Blastopirellula marina: one gene and its partner. The protein of the gene in region 1 interacts with the protein of each later gene in a pairwise test. Links are inferred from orthologs where the notes say so. Each region holds a gene or a part of one and is shown on either strand. Other genes may lie near its edges.

Region 1 (7,462 bases):
ATCAGTTCTTTCGGACGGCATCGTTCTTCGTATGGAACGTAGCGTTCGCTGCCGATTGCCAGCAGTAGCGGGTGGACGCCGGAGGCATCGACCGCGTGAACTTCCTTCACGCCAGGCAGCACGGTGGGAATGACCGGTCCGGTGATTTCGTGGATCAGCTCGCCGAAGGTTGTGTCTTCCTGGGGTGGTCTGCCGACGACCGTGAAGGGCCAGATGGCTCCGTCGCGGTGATAGACCTTGTCGACCCGCATGGTCGGGAACAAGTGCTTCAAGCTGTAATAGCCGAGGTGGTCGCCGAAGGGGCCTTCGGGCTTTTCTTCGCCAGCATGAATGGTGCCGCTGATGCAGAAGTCAGCCTCAGCGTAGATGGGTAGCTTGGTGCGCGCGGTGGCCATGGGAATGCGGTGCCCGGCCAGGGCCCCGGCGAAACCGAGTTCGGAAAGCCCCTCAGGCAGCGGCATCACGGCGGCCAGCGTCATAGCCGGATTTCCGCCGACGAAGATGTTCACCCGTAGCGGCTCTCCCTTGGCAATTGCGGCGGCGTGATGCACGCCGATGCCACGATGAATCTGATAGTGCAAGCCAACTTCGCTGGCAGGGTCATACTCGTTGCCAGCGATCTGCATACGGTACATGCCCAGGTTCGAGTGATTCAGCCCGCCGTGGCGTGGGTCCTCGGTGTAGACCTGAGGAAGGGTCACGTACGGTCCGCCGTCGTCGGGCCACGAGACTAGCTTGGGCAGATCGGTCAGCTTGATTTCGTTTTGGAAGATGGGCCCGCTGCGGACCTTTTTGGGGAGCATCGAAAGAGCACCCAGTGGCGCGTACGCGTACCGCAGCGGTGATTTCAGCAGTTGGTTCGGATCGATCTTCAGTTCGATCAGTCGCTTCACGGTTTCCAGCGTGTCGCGAAAGATGAAGCGGGCACGCTCGATCGAACCAAACAGATTGCCCACCATCGGAAAGCGGCAATCCTTGACGCTCGCAAACAGAATGGCAGGGCCGTTGTTGGCATAGACGCGGCGCTGGATCTCGGCGATTTCCAGGCGTGCGTCGACAACGTCTTCGACCACTAACAGATGGCCTGCGCGACGGAGATCATCGACGCAGGCTCGGAGAGTTCGATAGCCCATGATTTGTGCTGGTGTGCTTGAGTTGATCCGGCCTACTGGAGATTGCGCCCCATGACAAGCAATCCCAGGAGGTTACCGCTAAGGGAGCGGCCTGACAACACGGCACCACCGGCGGGCGACTAACCGTGGTCGTGATCGTGTGCGCTACCAGGACCGTGCGCGTGGCCGTGCTCAAGCTCTTCAGGCGTCGCTTCGCGCACGTCGACGACGGTGATGTCGAAATAGAGCGTTTCATCGGCCAGTTCGTGATTGCCATCGACGATGACCACGTCGTCTTTGATGTCGACGACAGTGACCAGGACCTGATCGTCTTCGGTCTCAAGAACGAACTGCAGACCTTCTTCGACCTCGCCCAGCTCGGCAAACTGGTCTTTTTCCAGTTCCCAGATCAGCTCTTCGTCGAACATGCCGTAGCCTTCTTCCGGCGGAATGACGACCTGGAAGGTCTCGCCGTTGTCACGGTCGTCGAGCGCCTTTTCCATTCCAGGAATCAAATTCCCAACGCCATGCAAATAAGCAAGCGGATCCGACGCATCGGCCGAATCGATCAGATTCCCTTCGGAATCTTTCAGGGTGTAGGTAATGGAAACGACCGTATTCTTGGCAACTTTCATCGATTCATCCCAGGCAGTGCCCAATGGGCATAAAATATCGTACGGGGCGATAGGTTCAGCATACTGTGGGAAGGGATCGGGCTCAATCTCGGCTTGGGGGAAACTAACTGGTTATGTAGAAAAGAATTAGGCCCAATTCCACCAAGGCGAACGATAATGCCAACCCAGATCGTACAAGGCGACCTTCTGCAGCAAGATGTCGAGGTGATTGTGAATGCCTGGAACCGTAACATCATTCCCTGGTGGCTGTTACTGCCGCAAGGAGTATCGGGGGCTATCAAGCGAAAAGCGGGGGACGCTCCTTTCCATGAACTGGCAAAGCTTGGCCCCATTGCTTTAGGCCAAGCGGTCTTTACGACCGCCGGCAAGCTGCCCTATCGCGGGATCATCCATGTCGCCGGTATCAACATGCTTTGGCGTGCCTCGGAGTATTCCATTCGCCACAGCGTGCAAAACGCGATGCGTCTGGCAGAAGAAAAACAATTCCGCACGATCGCGTTCCCGATTCTTGGCAGCGGCTCTGGCGGTTTTCGCCAGGACAAAGCGCGATCGATCATGGAAGACGAACTGACAAGCTTAGCCAGTTGTTTGGAGGTTACGCTTGTCGAGTATGAGGCCGCCAAATAGGCACTCGCGGAAAAACAGGGCACGAATGCTTGATTCTTGTCGAGCAATAAACGTCTTGCGACACAAGGCGTTACTACAACTTGCACACCTATTTTTCAATAACTTATCACAACCTTGCAACACAAACGCAGCTTATAACGATGCGCAGAATTGGTCACTTCGTGACCAGACAAAGCTTGGCGCATGTTCTTTTTAGGCGGGTTGCAACCCTTCCACCCACCCATATTCAGCGAGTTTAAGGACTACGTAAAGAGATTGATTCACCCTTAACATAACGTTCAGGCTGTGTGGGTTATTTGGGTGATGGGTGCGGCGTGCTAGTAAACCTTTGGGAATCGTGGATGGATGACTTTTCCGAAGACGGTGCGTGTTTCGATAACATTAGTGCTCACGAGGAGCACGGACGTTGCCAATTAAACACGGAGGAGATTCATATGCCGATTAATGATCATTATGTGGATGATACCGATTATGGCTGGGCTATGCGGAACCCAGGTATCGTCGGCGGTTTCTGTCTCGTTTTAGGAATCGCGGTAGGTATCGCAGCCAACCAGTTCTGGCTGCAGCAAGACTTGGTAAAGCAACTCGCTCAAGTTGAAAAAGAAGTCAAAGCAACCCACCACCCGCTCAATCAACTGACCGGGTTCAACGATGCCACTCAGCGAACCAACTCGCTTCTGGCACGCCTGGAAGATCAGAGCAGCAAGCTCTACAAAGCAGGTCAGACCATCCAGCGGTCGGATCGCCTGCACGACGAAATCGCTCGCCTGTCGGCCAAGCTGAATACGGTCGATGCAACGGCCGCCAAGCTCAGCAACATGCAGTCCGACCTGGACAAGGCCACGCTGAAGCTGACCGCTGCTCAGAAGCGTGTCGACGAACTCGAATCGCTGGCCGCTCGACTTGGACGTAGCGGAGTTGACATCTACAAAGCGAAGGACGCGCTTTCGTCGATGGAACTGGTTCAGCAGCAACTGATTAACCAACAGTGCCTGATGCCGGAACTAACCGCCACGGTGGACAATCACTGGAAGCTGCAGAACGCCATCTGCGACCTGGCCGCCCAGTCGGACGCTACCGATCGTGCCATCGATTCGCTGGCCCATAACCAAAACCGCGTACAGCAGTTGGCGATCGACACCGAGCAGTCCAACCTCGTTCTGGCACAGGTGCAATCAATTCTGGACAACCAGAAGTCGATGGATCTGCAGGTGCAGAAGCTGGCCGATACGCTGGATGCCGCTACCGAACTGTCGTACGAAGCAATTCGTCTGAACACTCGCATCAAAGACGTGCGAAAGGAAACCACTTCGGCGACCAAGAACATGGACGAACTGGCCTGGCTGGTGAACTTCCTGAACTCGCAGGAAGAAAAGATCTCCAAGGCACAAGAGAACCTGCACAAGATCGACCAGATCGAAGATCAGGTGGTCCGCCTGGACGATTGTGTGCCAGCCCTGGTAGAGAATGTCGACCTGGTGACAGGCCTGAACAAGACGATGGTTGCTGTCCTGGGTAGCTCGAGCGACCTGCGATCGCAGCTGGCCGAGATCGTTCTGATGCAGCCAGCGGTCGAACAACTGGCTACGCAGTTTCGCCAGATCACTGCTCCTTCGGAAGGAAGCAAGCTGGTCGACGCGAGAGATCGTGCCAAAGAGATGATTGAATCTTCGCAACCAGAGTTGAAGATTCCGATGTACATCAGCCGGGCTAAATAGCACGGCGGGTGGTATCGCCCCCATGCCTGCCCCAGCCGCCGGCGAACCGTGGCAAACAATTGGACATTCGCTTGCCTCCCGTGGCAAACCGTGGCTCTCCTCTTCTTAGGCGAGCGAATGACCAAAAGGATAATCGTCGGCGGCTTAGATCAGAACAAAACTCTGATCCAGGCTAGATCAGCAACTCTTTGACCGGGTGTCGCTCTTCGACCCCGGTTAGTCGGACATCGAGCCCCTGGAACGGGATCGACAGTCGGCGATGATCGATCCCCAGACAGTGCAGGATCGTCGCGTTCAAGTCAGCAATGTGGACCGGATCTTTGACGATGTTGTAGCTGAAGTCGTCCGTTTCGCCATGCACCACGCCAGGCTTCACGCCACCGCCAGCCATCCAGACGGTGAAACAACGCGGATGATGGTCGCGGCCGTAGTTTTCTTTCGACAATCCACCTTGGCTGTAGATCGTGCGGCCGAACTCGCCACCCCAGACGACCAGCGTATCGTCCAGCATGCCGCGCATCTTCAGATCTTGAATCAATGCCCACGCGGCTTGATCGACATCTTTGGCCTGAGCCGGAAGATCGCGAGCCACGTTCCCGTGCTGATCCCAACCGCGATGGAAGATCTGTACAAAGCGTACGTCCCGTTCAACCATACGCCGGGCCAGCAAACAGCTGGCCGCAAACGTCCCGGGCTTGGTGACTTCCGGGCCGTACATATCGAGCGTCGCTTGCGTTTCTTGCTTCAAATCGACCAGGTCCGGCACCGAGGACTGCATGCGGAACGCCATCTCGTACTGCGAGATTCGCGATTGTGTTTCAGGATCGCCTGAAAGCCGATAGGTTTCTTGGTTGATCTTGGAAACGCTATCGAGCATTCGCCGGCGGAGTGAGCTATCGATTCCTTCGGGATTCGACAGGAACAAGATCGGGTCGCCTGACTTGCGCAGCGTGACCGCCGAATGCTTCGACGGCAGGAAGCCGGCTCCCCACAGGCGGTTATAAAGTGCCTGGGCTTCCTTGCGACCGCTCCAGTTGGGTGTCATCACGACGAAGGTCGGAAGGTTCTCGTTCATCGAACCAAGACCATAGCTGAGCCACGAGCCCAAACTGGGTCGGCCAGGCAGTTGGTTGCCGGTGCAGATGTACGTGATGGCCGGGTCGTGGTTGATAGCCTCGGTATGGAGCGACTTTACGATCGCGATGTCGTCGACCATCTTTCCATGGTACGGCAACAGCTCGCTAATCATCGTGCCGTTTTCACCGTAGGGGGAAAACTTGAACTTGGAAGGAGCGATCGGAAAACGCTTCTGACCAGAGGTCATCGTCGTGAGACGTTGCCCCTGCCGGATTGATTCAGGAAGATCTTTGTCGTACCACTCGTTCATTTGCGGCTTGTAGTCGAACAAGTCCATCTGGCACGGAGCACCGGCCATGAACAAGTAGATGGCCCGCTTCGCTTTGGGGGCGAAGTGGGGCAGATTGGGCAGACCGCCAATGCCAGAACTGGGAAGCTTCGCTGCCTGGGCCGGCAGATCGGTCATCGAGGCCAGCGCCGCGGCACCTAGCCCAAGGGCCCCCTTCTGAAAGAAGTGGCGGCGGGTGATCGCTTGGATATATTCGCTCTGAGGATCCATCGAATAGGTCCTTGATACGTTTCGCGGGGTAGGAGGGAATTAGCGTTGGATAACGACTTCGTCGAGGTTGAGTATCGTATTGCACACAATCGCCCAGGCCGCTAATTCTGCTGGGGTCTCGTCCTTGCCAACCAACTTGCTGGTGGCTTCCGGGTTTTTCTGGAAGTAGGTAAGACTATCGAAATACAACGCTTCAAGCTCTTTCTTTTGAACTTCGTTTTCCTGGTTCAACACGCACAGTGTTACCAGGTAGTTCACCTTGGAAACGGGGTCCGAGCCCCCTTCGTCCATCACGCGTTTGGCCATGGCAACGGCTGCTTCGACGTACTGCGGATCGTTCATCAGCAACAAGGCCTGAAGCGGCGTGTTGGTGCGTTCGCGACGGACGGTGCACGACTCGCGATTAGGAGCATCGAAGGTGCTCATCTGCGGTGCCAAGGCCGTTCGCTTGATGAACGTGTAGAGCGTACGACGATGCACTTTCTCGTGCCCTTCGTCCGCTTTGAACTGCACCGTGTTGCTGCCGGAATAGCCGACCGCTTTCCACAGCCCGTCTGGCTGCGGAGGCTTAACCGATGGACCGCCTATTTTATCGACCAGCAAACCGCTGAATGCGAGGGCCTGATCGCGGAGTACTTCGGCGTCCAAACGATACCGAGGACCACGAGCCAGCAGTCGGTTTTCGGGATCCTTCTTCAGCAGTTCTGGCGTTAGCTTCGACGACTGGCGATAGGCCGATGTCATCACCAACCGCTTCATCAACTGCTTGATATCCCAGCCATTCTCGCGGAACTCGATGGCCAGGTTGTCCAGCAGTTGCGGATGGCTAGGAACGCTTCCCTGAGAACCGAAGTCCTCAGAAGTTTTCACCAGGCCCACGCCAAAAACATGCTGCCAGTAACGGTTTACCGTCACGCGGGCCGTCAACGGATGATTTGGATCCAAGAGCCACATGGCCAGACCGAGTCGGTCTTTGGGCATTTCTTCGGTCATGGGTGGCAAGAAGGCCGGCACATCGCGCGGGACTTCTTCACCGATCTGATCGTATTCGCCCCGAATCAAGATATGCGAGGGAACTGGCTTGGCAGCTTCTTTGTAGACCAGCGTCGTCGGCGAAGTCTTCTTCAGATCGGTCTGCTTGTCGGTCATCGCCTTCAACTCGCCACGTAGTTTATTGAAGGTCTCTTGCGTGTCCTGGCAGACAAATTCCAGAAAGTAGCCGCGGAGAGCTTTCGCTTCGTCTTCGCTTCGCTTGTCGGCTTCTTTCTTCAGGATCTCGGTGACCTGCTTGTTCTCAGGGTTAAGGGAAGCTGGCGACTTGGCGGCGAACTCGGTCCACGACTGCAGCGACTTGAACTGTGGCTGCTTGCCGTGTTTGGTCACGTAGCCGGCCTTGTCCCAATAAACGGTGCCGTCCCACTGAGTGAATGCCCAGCCGTTGACTTTATCCCCTTCTTTCAAGCCAACCTTTTCGATCGGCACTTCCAGGCGAACCCACTTGCCAGCTTCTGGCAGATCACCGATGCGATGCTTGGTTTTGCCGGTGTTGCCGTAGGGAATGAGGTCTTCGCCCCAGAATGCGCGTTGGTCCCAGCCCCCGTTATTCCACTGGAACATGACTTCCTTCGGTGGATTCTTCGGGTCGAGATAGACGTAGCCAAACAGGACGTCTCCCTTGTACACCGTAAACGTCTGATCCGAGCCGTTGAAGTAGACCTGATCGTTGCCGGTGAC
Region 2 (6,111 bases), on another replicon or contig:
ACGAGGCGCATATCCATACGCAATGACTCGAATACGGACAATGCTTCGAAGGATTCAGACCATCCCAACTGATTCAACAGCGACAAAGCAGTTCGCCACGGCTGAAAAATCGCCGCTTCGCCACCAGGAAGACCAAAGGAACGCAGGTGAGCTGTCCGGGTGCACTCAGTCCTATCGACGACGAAAAATTCGCCACCCCAGATCGTTCGATCTGTTCCATAACCGGTACCATCCCAAACGACGCCTAGCACCTTTTGATCGAGTAATTGGTGTTCAATCATCATCGCCAGCACGTGGGCGTAATGATGCTGCAATGGTTGCGTTTCCGGAAAAAGACGATATGCCGCATGGCTTGTAAAATAATCTGGATGACAATCATGTGCAGCGCGAGTGGCGGAAAAGCGATAAAGTGATTGCCAATCCGCGATATGCCACAAGTAGCGTTCTTGCCCTGATAATGTGCCAAGGTCGCTTATATGCGGACTAAGACATGCACTGCCGCCTTGGCTCCATGCAACCGACGATTTGAGTTGTCCACCCAAGGCAATTTGAGTCTGCGTTGTTTCCAAATCAAAACGAAGGGGAGCCATACCACGAGCCAAACGCAGCGTAACACAACTCCCATCCATGACCCTGACAACGCTATCATCGATAGGCCGAACGATCGGACGATTGTGATGCAACCAGAGGTCGCACACTCCTTTTAAACTTGCCTCTGCTTGTTCCTCTTCAAAAGCTATCGGCGTTCCTTCGCGGTTGCCACTTGTGCAGATCAAAGGCCGCCCGACTCGCTCTAACAGCAGGTCATGCAGAGGCGAGGTCGGTAGCATGATGCCAACCGTGTTTAGATCTGGATATACACCCTTCGCGATAACGGTATCGTCCTTAACTTGTAGCAGAACAATCGGATTCGCTGCCGACAACAAAGCCCGTTCTTCTGCGTCATCGATAAAGGCAGCCTGCTTCACCTCGATCGCAGTTCGCATCATCACGGCAAACGGTTTACTGATCCGACCTTTCCTCTGTCGCAGTCGTTCTACCGCGTCAGGGTTCGTTGCATCAACTATCAGTTGGTACCCCCCAACCCCTTTGACTGCAACGATCATCCCACATAGCACTGCCTGAGCCGCTTCATTGAGCGCTTCCTGTTGATCGTCACAACGCTGACTATCGGCTGTCATGCTCCACAATCGTGGCCCGCATTGCGAACACGAAATAGTTTGGGCGTGAAACCGCCGATCAGCCGGGGAGTGATACTCTGCGTCACATTCGTTACACCTGGGGAAATCGACCATCGCGGTATCTGCCCGTTCGAACGGCATCTGCCGAATAACGGTATAGCGGGGGCCACATCTTGCACAGCTATTGAAAGCGTACTGATATCGCCGATTTCCCGGCTGACGAACCTCTTCAAGGCATTCGTGGCAAACTGCAGCATCAAGCGGCACATCAGTCACGATAGCCTCGCGTGAGTCTTCCTTGACTATTTCAAATTGATGATTCCCGACCGGCGAAGACTCACAATACTGCTGGCCACTGACCTCTGCTTGGTCAGGCAGGGATGTCGGAAGCAAGCTCCTAAAAAGAGCCGTCTGCTGCGGAGTACCTTCTACGTGAATCGAGATGCCTTGAGGGGTGTTACGTACCATCCCAACCAAACCAAGCTCGGTAGCCAAACGAAAGATCGCAGGACGTACCCCTATTCCTTGCAGGCGTCCCCGAAGAACAATATCCTCGGCAACAACCGCTGAAGTCTTGCACATTGTTTGGCCGATGGCCCTAAGCATTGCAAGCCAGTCCTACTCGGGAATGCTATTGGCACACTTTGACATCATCTTATTCCGAAGCAAACGCAGGTAGTCACACCACAATTCGACTCCTTCTCCTGACAATGCTGACATGGGAAAGAAGTCTATATCACCATGGACGTCGCGAGCGTCGGCCATTGCTCTTTCGACCGAAAATGGAACATAGGGCAACAGATCGATTTTGTTAATCACCACAGCCTGGCTGGTTCGGAATGCTTTGGGGTACTTACCCGGCTTATCGTCTCCTTCGGTTGTGCTTAAAACAAGCGTTCGGAGATGCTCTCCCAGGTCGTGAGAAGCAGGACACACCAGGTTTCCCACGTCTTCGATAAAGAGAAACTCGAAAGAGCTTTGGCCTAACTGCGGTAAGATCTTTTCAACCAGTGGTAGTTCCAAATGACAGGCCCCACCGGTTGTTATTTGCGCCGTTGTGGCCAATGGAGACAGTCGTTCAGCGTCACGATTCGTGGCAATGTCCCCCACCAAGATGCCTACGCGGTACTCCTTTCCTAAACGTTTCGTGGTTTCTTCCAAAAGTGTCGTCTTACCAGAACCGGGCGATGAAAGTAGGCGGACCACATAGGTTCCCTGATCTTGCATTCGCATTTGAAAAGCCTCGGCAGCCTCGCGCCGCAGTGTGCGGATATCTTGATTAACGGAAATAGTCTCAGTCGACATATGATGTTTCTTCCTTATCCGTCATTTGGCGGAATCTGAATTCCAGTCAATAGTCATCTTCAGAAAATGGGTCGCGCAACTAATACAGGGGTCATAATTTCGGATGAGATGCTCTGATTTTTCGGCAATCTCTTCACTCTCAAGCGACAAAAGTTGTGGAAGATAGCTTCGTAAGTCTGACTCGATTTGCCCTTGGTTCTGTGACGTGGGTGGAACAATTTTGGCCTCAGCTATGAGGTGATCCTCTCCAATGCGGTATCGATGATATAACAGTCCACGCGGTGCCTCGGTAGCATGGCAACCTTCGCCTGGACGAAGTTCAAAAGGGGTACGCGAAGGAACAACCTCGACCTGATAAGCTTTCACAATTCGAATTGCCTCGTCAAAGGCATAGACCACTTCCAACGCCCTGGCCACGATACTTTGAAAGTTATTTCTCAATGGCAGGGTCAAGCCGGTTTGATCAAACACTTTCAAACAGATCGGTGAAAGCTTGTCATGGCAGTTATTCAATCGCGCCAACGGGCCTGTCAAATAGAAGTGATTATCAGGAGCCTTTACACTGTATAGCGCCGTACTATGCTCCACATGCCGTTCCTGAAAATGATTCTCGTAGTCTTCGATTGGAATCATCGCTCCCGACGATGAAGCAACCTGGCCCTCATTCAGAGGATACTCGTCTTCATGATGTAATGAAACTAAATCATAGTCCCACGTGAAATCAGGAAATTCAAACTTGCTGACCCAATGCACCGTCTCCAGTGCTGCTTGCAGTCCCCATTCGAGCCGAGGGAGTAACGCCTTCAGGTCTCGCACGCTCGGCGCGCGGTAGAATCCCCCTACTGTTATGTTGACAGGATGAATGGCTCGGCCGCCGAGAACCTCAAGTAGATCGTTGCCGATCTTCTTTAACTCCAGACCACGTTCCACCTTTTCTCGATGATCGACAGCCATCGAGATACCGCTCTCGTATCCCAAAAAATCTGGGGCATGCAGAAGGTAAATGTGCAGCACGTGGCTTTCGATCCATTCACCGCAGTACAACAACCGCCTCAAGAGACGAATCTCTGGCGAAACGTTAATCCCCAACGCCTTTTCTAGCGCATGACAAGAGCTCATCTGGTAGGCGACTGGGCATATACCGCAGATACGTGCGGTAATATCGGGAACTTCGTGAATCTGACGTCCGCGAAGAAAGCTTTCAAAGAACCTTGGAGGCTCGTATATGTTTAATTCAACGTGCTCTATGACATTGCCACGAACACGCAGGTGAAGTCGGCCTTCTCCCTCAACACGAGAGATTGCCTTCACCTCGATCGTTCGGCGTTCGGTCGGCTGTGGTTCTTCCTCGGAAGTCATGGTGACTCCTCTTGCTCTTCCAGGGAGTCGCTTGTCTGCCGAAACTCTGGAGCGTAGCCACTAAAGTTCCGTGTCAGCTGGACCAGCGTCTGACGGGGAATGCCTTTCTGCTGATAAAATTTCGTCAGGCTAGCTCCATTGACTTGGTCCTGGGGTCCAAAGCATCCAAAGCACTCACGGTTGCACGCGGGGCAGATCGCTCCTCGTCCTGTGTGCAGATCTCCGCAACCGGCTTGTGTAAGAGGACCCAGGCAGGCAATACCTTGAGCGACAGCCACACAAACGGTCCCACGCTTCTTACATTCGACGCATACACTGTGGGTCGGTGTCGTGGGCTTCTTGTGATGGACGAGAGCAGTAAGAAGCTCGATCAATTGATGCTTACTAATAGGACAGCCTCGCAGTTCAAAGTCCACTGCTACGTGATCCGATATCGGCGTACTTGTATTCAACGTGGAAATGAACTCGGGATGGGCATAGACATGCCGGAAGAAATCATCCACGTTGGCCCAATTTCGAAGTGCTTGAATCCCTCCGGCTGTCGCGCATGCACCGATAGTGACTAGGTATTTGCAGGCGCGCCGTACTTCCTGGATTCGCCCCACATCACCTGGAGTTGTGATGGATCCTTCCACGAGACCGACATCATAGGGCCCTTCCACACGTCGCGAGCGAGCTTCTAAAAAGTAGGCAATATCGACTGCGTCTGCGACGGAAAGCAACTCGTCCTCACAGTCCAATAGCGATAACTGGCACCCATCGCAGGAAGCAAACTTGAATACCGCCAGTTTCGTCTTATTGACCATTAGAGATCCTCCAACCGTAGGTATTGTTGAATTCGGTTAAAGGGGAACACAGGACCATCTTTGCAGATGAATTCGGGGCCAAACTGACATACGCCGCACATCCCCATTGCGCATTTCATATTCCGCTCAAGCGACAAAAACACCTGGGCAGGAGGAACCCCCAGAGAGATTGCCTCGCGTGCGACGAATCGCATCATCACCTCTGGCCCACAGACCAGAACCTGGGTCTGCTCGGGATCTCCGGGAAACGGCCGCATGATTTCGGTGACCACGCCGATATGCCCCTGCCAGTGTGGTGTTCCACGGTCGACGGTTACTTCTATTTCCAGGCCTGCGTCCGTCCATCGCGAGAACTCCCTTCGGTATAGCAGGACATCAGGTGACTTCGCGCCATAAATCAACTTAAGCTTTTCATATTCAGTACGATTCTGAAGGGTATACTCGATCACTGGCCTCAGGGGTGCCAGTCCAATTCCCCCAGCTACGAAGATGACGTTCTTACCCGGCAATTGCATCACCGGCCAAGAATTACCAAAAGGGCCGCGGACCCCAATCTGATCTCCTTCACGGAGTCGCGAGAGGGCACCTGTGACGTTACCGACGGCACGAAACGTGTGCTGTAATTGAGGGATATCGTAAGTGCTAGAACTGATCGAGATCGCCGCTTCGCCAAACCCGGGAACATAAAGCATGTTGAACTGTCCTGGCTGGAACGAAGGCGAGTCTCCCTCCTCGGGACTTAAACAGAAGGTCCAGACGCTGGTTAATTCAGCAATGATCCCTTCAATACGAAAGGGCCGGGGCGTCCAAGGATTGGTGCCACGCATCGACTGCGGGGTAGCACTCATGGTTGGTCTCCTCGAATCGCAGCAACTTCCTGGGTCAGATCAATGCCGACAGGGCACCAGGTAATGCAGCGTCCACAACCGACACAACCCGAGGTATCAAATTGATCGATCCATGTGGCCAACTTGTGAACTAACCACTGCCGATACCGTGAACGTGTCGAGTTCCTCACGATACCAGAGTTCATGTAGGAGTGCTCAGCCGTAAAGCAGGACCCCCAACTCCGTTCTCGCTCGATATGCTCACCAGCCAAATCGGTTACGTCTTCTATCGACGAACAGAAGCAAGTGGGACACACGAGTGTACAGTTCGCGCAAGATAGGCATCGCTGGGCGACATTCTCCCACCGGGGATGTTCTAGGTTGTGTACCAGCAGGTTTCGAATATCATCCGTATCGAGGTCCCGGCCATCAGGGCAATTTGGCATATCCTGCTCATCGGCAAAACCTCGGCCTCCTTGCTCCATCTTCTGACGCAGCAGAAGAGGAATCTGCCGGACATTCCTCACCTCTTCAGCAGTAAACGATGACGATCGACAAGCGTTTATTACTTCACCCCCCAAGGAAGTCCCAATTTCAACAGCGAACGCGTCATCCAATTCGGTCAGAGCCAGA

Evidence for each region. Proteins that work in one complex are often made in the same cells at the same time.
Region 2: the proteins of C5Y96_RS01840 (region 1) and hypB interact in binary tests that used the Escherichia coli proteins (3 or more experiments, as listed by UniProt). The link is inferred for Blastopirellula marina from one-to-one orthologs.

Annotation. Positions count from the first base shown.
Region 1 is NZ_PUIA01000014.1:113,826-121,287, reverse strand. The notes cover bases 1-2,698. They hold C5Y96_RS01840 (peptidylprolyl isomerase), read right to left. Parts: upstream 1,748-2,698; coding sequence 1,253-1,747; downstream 1-1,252. Other genes in these bases: C5Y96_RS01835 (macro domain-containing protein), read left to right, coding at 1,904-2,374; C5Y96_RS01845 (UbiD family decarboxylase), read right to left, coding at 1-1,133. Outside these bases: C5Y96_RS01830 (hypothetical protein), read left to right, coding at 2,809-4,092; C5Y96_RS01825 (DUF1501 domain-containing protein), read right to left, coding at 4,265-5,728; C5Y96_RS01820 (PSD1 and planctomycete cytochrome C domain-containing protein), read right to left, coding at 5,768-7,462. UniProt on the Escherichia coli protein: Folding helper with both chaperone and peptidyl-prolyl cis-trans isomerase (PPIase) activities. Chaperone activity prevents aggregation of unfolded or partially folded proteins and promotes their correct folding.
Region 2 is NZ_PUIA01000074.1:53,003-59,113, reverse strand. Bases 644-3,493 are described here. They hold hypB (hydrogenase nickel incorporation protein HypB), read right to left. Parts: upstream 2,487-3,493; coding sequence 1,800-2,486; downstream 644-1,799. Other genes in these bases: C5Y96_RS22710 (Ni/Fe hydrogenase subunit alpha), read right to left, coding at 2,508-3,493; hypF (carbamoyltransferase HypF), read right to left, coding at 644-1,763. Outside these bases: more of hypF, read right to left, coding at 1-643; more of C5Y96_RS22710, read right to left, coding at 3,494-3,845; C5Y96_RS22705 (oxidoreductase), read right to left, coding at 3,842-4,651; C5Y96_RS22700 (FAD/NAD(P)-binding protein), read right to left, coding at 4,651-5,499; C5Y96_RS22695 (4Fe-4S dicluster domain-containing protein), read right to left, coding at 5,496-6,111. UniProt on the Escherichia coli protein: Involved in the maturation of [NiFe] hydrogenases. Required for nickel insertion into the metal center of the hydrogenase. Exhibits a low intrinsic GTPase activity, which is essential for nickel insertion.